DNA from 2 places in the Franconibacter pulveris genome. Region 2 is predicted to be linked to the other one. Evidence: predicted binding sites of a transcription regulator. Region 2 holds the regulator's gene; the other holds the start of a gene.

Region 1 (3,920 bases), 570 kb from region 2:
CATGATGTGCCTCCTTTGCAGATGAAGAGAATGGAAAAAAACGGCTTGCATAATAACCACATGGCCACGCAGCCACAACCGCCAGCGGCGAAAAAAGGCGCCTGCCTATTAGTTTAGGTAGGGACAGGCCGGGCTGCATTATGTTGCCGACAGCGTTTTTACCATGCGGTAGTTAATAAACGTTTCTCCGCGCAGCGCCACGGTTTGCGCCTGCTCAATGCTAAAGCCGTTGGCCGCAAAAAACGGCCGCGCGGTGAGGCTCGCGTCGGTAGTCAGACGGGTTAACCGTTGCTGGCGGGCCGCCTGCTCCAGACGCGCCAGCAGCGCGGCGGCAACTCCCCGGCGCAGGGCCTGCGGGTGGACAAACAGCAAATCGATATGCCCTGCACGCTCAAGCGAGATAAACCCAAGCCGCTTTTCACCGTCGCAGGCGACAAAAACGCATGCGCGGGCGAGCCGTTCCCGCCAGCAGGCTTCGTCCACCTGCGCCCAGGCACGGATCTGGGCGGCGTTGTAGTCCCGGCTCGCCACTTCGCTAACCGAGAGAATAAACAGCTGCGCCAGCGAGGGGAGATCCTGCGGCTGGTAGTCGCGAAGGGTGACATTGTTCATCGTGATTTTTCCGGTCGGCTGTAGGGGGAAGCGTAACGCACTGCGTTTGTGTTGTCGTCAGCCCCTCTCCCCGGCGGGGAGAGGGCCAGGGTGAGGGTTTACGGTATACCCGGGGCGGATAACTGCACACCACCGCAGAACACTCCTGCCCGCCCTTAAAGCCCCAGCACCAGCTGACGTTCGATTTGCGGGTCGAGCAAGGTAACGTGCAGCCCCACCAGCCGCACGCCGCGCCCGCCCCGGCGTTCTTCCCACGTTTTACGGGCGGTGGCGAGCAAATCGTCCTTGTTAAGCATCGGCCAGACGTGCTCCTGCGTGGTGAGCTGGAAATCATCAAACTTCAGCTTCACTCCCTGACGGGCGATGCGCAAATCCGGCTGCACGGCGGCGAGGCGGCGCTCCAGCTCCGGGTAAAGGCGCTCGACAATCGCCTCGCACTCGGGCCATTCATGGATATCCTGTGCAAGCGTACGCTCCACCCCTACCGATTTACGCTGCCTGTCGCTGCTTATCTCGCGCTCGTCTATTCCCTGGCTGCGCTCCCACAGCACGCGGCCAAACTTGCCAAAGCGCTTGAGCAGCGCGGCGAGATCGCTGTTTTGCACATCCTCGCAGGTGCGCAGCCCAAGGTTTTCGAGCTTTGCCGCCGTCACTTTCCCCACGCCCGGGATCTTGCCGAGCGGCAGCGTGCGCAGAAACTCCGGCACCTCTTCCGGCGTTATCACATACTGCCCGTTGGGCTTGTTGAGATCGGAGGCGATCTTGGCGAGAAACTTCACCGGCGCGATGCCCGCCGAGGCGGTGAGCTGCAGCTCGTCCAAAATAGTCTGGCGAATCTCTTTCGCCATTAGCGTGGCGGAGCCGTAGCAGTGCGGACTGTCGGTAACGTCTAAATAAGCTTCGTCGAGCGACAGCGGTTCAATCAGCGAGGTATAGCGGGAGAAGATTTCCCGGATACGGGCGGAAGCTTCTTTATAGGCGTCAAAACGCCCCGGCAGCAGCGTGAGATGCGGACAAAGCTTGAGGGCCATGGCGGTGGGCATGGCGCTGCGCACGCCATATTTACGCGCCGGGTAGTTGGCGGTGCTGATTACGCCGCGCCGTTCGCGGCTGCCGCCGATGGCGAGCGGAATATCGCGCAGGGCCGGGTTGTCGCGCATCTCGACAGCCGCAAAAAAGCAGTCCATATCGACATGAATGATTTTACGCATCGCGAAGCCCCGCACTGTATGTTCATACAGTCTGGCAAAAAATGGGCGCGGCGGCAACCACCCTCCATTCGCTGTCATAAAGCTGTGATACCAAGAAGCCTTCGCCACCTGTTGAATAATAAAGATTAAGGGAGAAAAGCATGACCCGAGTTTCGCTTGCCGCGCTGCTGCTTACCGTCTCCGCCCTGGCCTGCGCCAGCCCGCAGCTGATAGCCCACCGGGGCGGCACCGGCGACGCGCCGGAAAACACCCTGCCCGCCATCGAGCTGGCGCTGAAAAACCGCGCCGACGCGGTGTGGGTAACGGTGCAGCTCAGCAAAGACGGCGTGCCGGTGCTTTATCGCCCGAGCGACTTAAGCGCGCTGACGAACAGCAACGGCCCGGTCTCCCGTTTCACCGCCGCAGAGCTTGGCGCCATCGACGCGGGCTGGAAATGGGGCGACACCACGCACCCCTGGCGCGGTAAAGGCGCCACTATCCCGACGCTGGAAGCCGTGCTGCAAAAGTGGCCGCAGACGCCGTTTTATCTCGACATCAAATCGCCGGACGCCGCGCCGGAGGAGATGGGACGACGGCTGCTGGCGGTGCTTGAGAAAACGCGCAGCCTCGGACGCGTGCGCGTCTACTCAACGGAAGACCGGTATATCAGCGCCCTGCCCGCCGCCGTGCCGCGCTTCGTCACCCGCAGCGAAACCCGCACCCGGCTGGCTACGGTTTCGCTCTCGCACCAGTGCCCGCCGCCTGTCGCCGATGAGCAACCGCGCTGGTATGGACTTGAGCTGAACCGCAACGTGGAGGTGGTGGAAAAATTCACGCTGGGCGAAGGCGTCTCCCCCGCGACGCTGACCTGGGATAAAGAGGCGATGGCGTGCTTTCGCTCGCACGGCGAAGCGCACATCCTCTTTTTCGGCGTTAACTCGCCGCAGGACTATGAAAAAGCGGTGGAACTGAACGCCGATGGCGTGATGGTGGATGCGCCGAGTCAGTTCAGCGCCCGCAAGGGTTAACGTTTCGCGCCGCGAAAGCGGCGCGCGTCATCTGAATTTTTACGTTTAAGCCAGACGTTTTTTGCGAACCTTCTGGCTCGCCTCCGGTCACATTACGCAGCGCTTTGGTGGTTTAAGTAAAACTGAAGTGTAAACGCAGCAGTCAACGCTTGCGAAAAATAACAGCGGTGCTAATGTGAGCGCTCCCGAGACAGAATAATCTTATTTTGGGCTCTCTCGCCGTCCTGGCATTGTTACAGATTTATCAAGGAAATAAGCAGTATGCGTAAAATTGCATTGTTTATCGCAATGCTCCTGATGCCGTGCATGTCTTTTGCCAGTTTGCTCAGCAGCGACAGTAACACCCCTATCAAATCAGAACTAAAACAGCAGTTAATGGGTTCGCCGGTCTATATCCAGATCTTCAAAGAAGAGCGCACGCTGGATCTTTACGTGAAGATGGGCGAACAGTATCAACTGCTCGACAGCTATAAAATCTGTAACTACTCCGGCGGTCTGGGCCCGAAACAGCGCCAGGGCGATTTTAAAAGCCCGGAAGGGTTTTATACCGTAGAGCGTCCGCAGCTTAAGCCGGACAGCCGCTTCTATAAGGCTATCAACATCGGCTTCCCGAACGCCTATGACCGCGCACACGGTTATGAAGGGAAATATTTAATGATCCACGGCGCCTGCGTGTCGGTGGGCTGCTACGCCATGACGGACAAGAATATCGACGAGATTTTCCAGTTCGTGACCGGCGCGCTGGTGTTCGGCCAGCCTCGCGTGCAGATAAGCATCTACCCGTTCCGCATGACCGACGCCAACATGGAGCGCCACAAGTACTCCTACTACATCAACTTCTGGAAACAGCTGAAGCCGGGCTACGACTACTTCGCCATGACCCGCCAGCCGCCGGTAGTTTCCGTCTCTAACGGCAACTACGTGGTAAGCAAGCCTATCAGCAGCCAGGTGGTTCACCCGCAGCTGGCGTCAAACTATACGCTCCCCAAGGCAGAATAACGCCCACTCGCCTGGCATTATCTTGTGCCAGGTTTCATTGCCCGTCAGCGGCTGAGTGGCTATCACCGTGACCACATCGTTAGGTGTGGTC
Region 2 (3,920 bases):
GTAGAAGCGTGCCGTCATCCGGAACAGTGCGGGCATGACCACAGCGTGGTGATAAAGAAAAAAGCGCGTTGAGAGCGCCGGGAAGAAAACGGGGATGGTACGTCCTTGTACCTGGGCAGGATAACCTCAGAGGGGTATCACATTTGAGGTGCTTGCTGGATTACCAGCGGTAATCATTACGGCTTTCCCAGTCCGTAACTTCTTTATCTGCCTGATCTTTCTCATAGCCGTAACGTTCCTGGATTTTACCTACCAGTTGGTCACGTTTCCCTTCGATGACGGTCATATCATCGTCGGTTAATTTACCCCATTGCTCTTTCACTTTACCTTTAAACTGTTTCCAGTTACCGCCGGCTTCGTCTCTGTTCATTGTAAAGTCCTCTTATTCGGTCGTGTAAGTGAAACTCCATTCAACGTCCTGATGAATACTTAATATCTGCTGGACGTGATTATTATTATAGTTCGCGATGCGGTGATGACGGACCGATTCAGAATTTTTAACCATCGAGTCGACTTTAGTCGTACAAACCAGCGGCATAAAAAAGAGGGGGGAACCCCGCGTAGCGCTCCCCGCTTACCTGACCTGGTTAACGATGGTTCGTCGGCAAGAACCAGCTTTGCTCTCGCCAGCGCTTTCGCCAGAGGTAACCAAGCGACAGGCCGCGCAGCGCAAGAAAAACGGTCAGCGCCAGCCACAGACCATGATTGCCAAGCCACGGCAGCGTAAGCAGCGTGACGGCAAACCCCAGCGCCGCCACCGCCATGCTGTTGCGCATCTCAGATGCGCGCGTCGCGCCGATAAACATACCGTCCAGCAGATAACACCACACGCCAATAATCGGCAGCACGACCTGCCAGGGCAAATAGTTGTCGGCCTGCTGCTGCAAGGCGGGCAGTGAGGTCAGCAGTGAAACAACCGTTTCGCCGAAAAAGGCCCAGCAGAGGCTAAACGCCAGCGCCACAATGCCCGCCTGCCGACACGCCGCCTGCCAGACATCCAGCAGTTGGCTTCCGTCTCGCGCGCCATAAGCCTGCCCGGAATGCGCTTCGACGGCATAAGCGAACCCATCCAGCGCGTAAGCGGTAAACGTTAAAAAGGTCATTAAGATGGCGTTGACTGCGACCACTTCGCTGCCAAGGCGTGCGCCAAAAATGGTTACGGCGGCAAAGCAGAGCTGCAAGAGCAGCGAACGCAGCATGATGTCGCGATTAAGCGCCAGCAGGCGACGAAACTCGCCGCGCCACGCCGTGGCGAGCATTGAAACGCCGATGCCGCGCCTGTTCAGCACGCCCTTTACCATCCACAAGCCAAGAAAGAAAGTGGCGTACTCGGCAAGCGCGGTGGCAAGCGCCGCTCCCCGGACATTCAGATGCAAGCCCATGACCAGCCAGAGATCGAGCGCGATGTTAAGCAGGTTTCCCACAACTAACAGGATCACTGGAGCGCGCGCATACTGCACGCCAAGCAGCCAGCCGAGTAGCACCAGGTTGGCGAGCGACGCGGGGGCGCTAAGCCAGCGAATCTCTAAAAAACGCCTTGCCTGCATCAATACCGCTTCGCTGCCGCCGACAATATGCAGCGCCAGGTCAATCAGCGGCGTACGCAACAGCATAATAATCAGCCCCGCCCCCACGGCCAGCAGTATCGGCTGCACCAGCGCGCGGGCAAGCCGGGTAGGATCCTGAGCGCCGAAGGCTTGCGCGGTCAGCCCGGTGGTGCTCATACGCAGAAAAAGCAGCAGCATAAAGAGGAAGCTGGTGGTGGTTGCGCCTACGGCCACGCCGCCCAGATAGTCGGCGCTGTCAAGATGGCCTATGACCGCCGTATCGACGAGGCCCAGCAGGGGAACGGTGATGTTGGAGAAAATCATCGGCAGCGCAAGCCGCCAGAGCGCGCGGTCAGTCTGTGAGAAAAAAGGCATGGGGACGCAGTCTGAGAAAAGAAGATAAAAAAAACCGCAACGAGGGGCGCTGCGTTGCGGTGTGTTTATCAATCAGGCGAGCGTTAAAGCCATTCGCCGTTGCGGATGACCCCTACGGCCAACCCTTCAATAGAGAAGGTGTGCTCGCGCAGGTCAACCACAATAGGTTTGAATTCGTTGTTTTCCGGCAGCAGCTCGACGGTGTTGCCTTGCTTTTTCAGGCGCTTAACGGTGACTTCATCATCGATACGCGCCACCACGACCTGGCCGTTACGCACATCCTGCGTTTTATGCACCGCCAGCAGATCGCCATCCATAATGCCGATGTCTTTCATCGACATGCCGCTAACGCGCAGCAGAAAATCCGCGCTCGGCTTAAAGAGAGAAGGGTCGACCTGGTAGTGGCCTTCGATATGCTGCTGCGCCAGCAGCGGTTCGCCAGCGGCGACGCGCCCCACCAGCGGCAGGCCCTCTTCATCTTCCTGCAACAGACGAATGCCGCGGGAAGCGCCGGAAACGATTTCAATAACGCCTTTACGCGCCAGCGCTTTTAAATGCTCTTCCGCCGCGTTGGGCGAACGGAACCCCAGACGCTGCGCGATTTCGGCACGAGTAGGCGGCATGCCGGTCTGGCTGATATGATCCCGAATGAGATCAAACACCTCTTGTTGCCTGGTAGTTAATGCTTTCATTCCGCCCCCTGGGTGAATATACAGTGAATGCTGTGAGTATATACAGCTAAAGGCGATTTTGAAACCACCTTACCCGCAAAAAAGCGCGCCAGCGCGGCCAATTCTGGAAAACTTATCGCAAATGCTGCCACAGCAGCGTGACCCAGGTGATAAGGGCAAGGATAATCGCCAGCAACACCGCCGCCGAACCCATATCCTTGGCGCGGCCGGAAAGCTCATGGAACTCAGGCCCGATGCGGTCAACCACCGCTTCGATAGCGCTATTCAGGATTTCCACAATCATCACCAGCAAAACGGAGCCAATCAGCAGCACGCGGGTAATTGGGTCGACATCCAGCCAGCAGGCGATAAGTATGGCGAGTATTGTCGCCACGCCTTCCTGGCGGAACGCCGCCTCATTCCTCCATGCCGCGCTAATTCCTTTCCAGGAGTAGCCTGCCGCTTTAATGATTCGGGTGAGTCCGGTGGTGTTATTGGCCATGAAAAAGAAACCTTTTTGATTTATCAGCGTCAATGCTATTGCGCTCAACAACGAAGCACCACAGAAATTCCGCATCGTTTCTGCTATTCTGACGGCGCCATTGCATTATTAACCAGAGGCTTTACATCGTTTATGTCCGGTTGGCCACGAATGTACTACAAATTACTGAATTTACCATTAAGTATGCTGGTAAAAAGCAAGTCTATTCCGGCGGATCCTTGCGCCGAGCTGGGGCTTGATACCTCTCGTCCCATCATGTACGTCTTGCCGTACAACTCCAAAGCGGATTTGTTAACGCTGCGCGCCCAGTGTCTGGCCCACGATTTACCGGACCCGTTAGAACCGCTGGAAATCGATGGCACGCAATTGCCCCGCTACATCTTTATTCACGGCGGCCCGCGCGTTTTCACCTGGTACACGCCGAAAGAAGAGTCCATCAAGCTGTTTCACGAGTACCTGGATCTGCATCGCAGCAATGCCGGTCTCGACGTGCAGATGGTGCCGGTATCGGTGATGTTCGGCCGCGCGCCGGGGCGTGAGAAAGGCGAAGAAAACCCGCCGCTGCGCCTGCTTAACGGCGTACAAAAGTTTTTCGCTATCTCCTGGCTTGGCCGCGATAGCTTTGTTCGCTTCTCGCAGCCGGTATCCCTGCGCCGCATGGCGACAGAGCACGGCACCGATAAAACCATCGCGCAGAAGCTTGCCCGCGTGGCGCGCATGCATTTCGCCCGCCAGCGTCTGGCGGCGGTAGGCCCGCGTCTGCCGGCGCGCCAGGATCTGTTCAATAAGCTGCTGGCCTCAAAAGCCATCGCTCGCGCGGTCGAA

Evidence for each region. The regulator LexA, encoded in region 2, represses DNA repair genes until DNA is damaged. The targets are predictions, from matches to a motif close to TNCTGTATGTACATACAGNA.
Region 1: dinB (DNA polymerase IV) is a predicted target of LexA. The motif match lies at 1,836-1,855, and genes of this name have one in related genera.

Annotation. Positions count from the first base shown of each region.
Region 1 is NZ_CM165555.1:925,010-928,929, reverse strand. Features, by position in the region: gene ACU4F7_RS04420 (GNAT family N-acetyltransferase) at 139-612, opposite strand; gene dinB (DNA polymerase IV) at 768-1,823, opposite strand; gene ACU4F7_RS04410 (glycerophosphodiester phosphodiesterase family protein) at 1,964-2,830, shown strand; gene dpaA (peptidoglycan meso-diaminopimelic acid protein amidase) at 3,092-3,829, shown strand; gene ACU4F7_RS04400 (class II glutamine amidotransferase) at 3,800-3,920, opposite strand, start outside.
Region 2 is NZ_CM165555.1:356,007-359,926, reverse strand. Features, by position in the region: gene zur (zinc uptake transcriptional repressor Zur) at 1-72, shown strand, start outside; gene ACU4F7_RS01780 (CsbD family protein) at 161-370, opposite strand; gene dinF (MATE family efflux transporter DinF) at 588-1,922, opposite strand; gene lexA (transcriptional repressor LexA) at 2,006-2,614, opposite strand; gene ACU4F7_RS01765 (diacylglycerol kinase) at 2,727-3,095, opposite strand; gene plsB (glycerol-3-phosphate 1-O-acyltransferase PlsB) at 3,228-3,920, shown strand, end outside.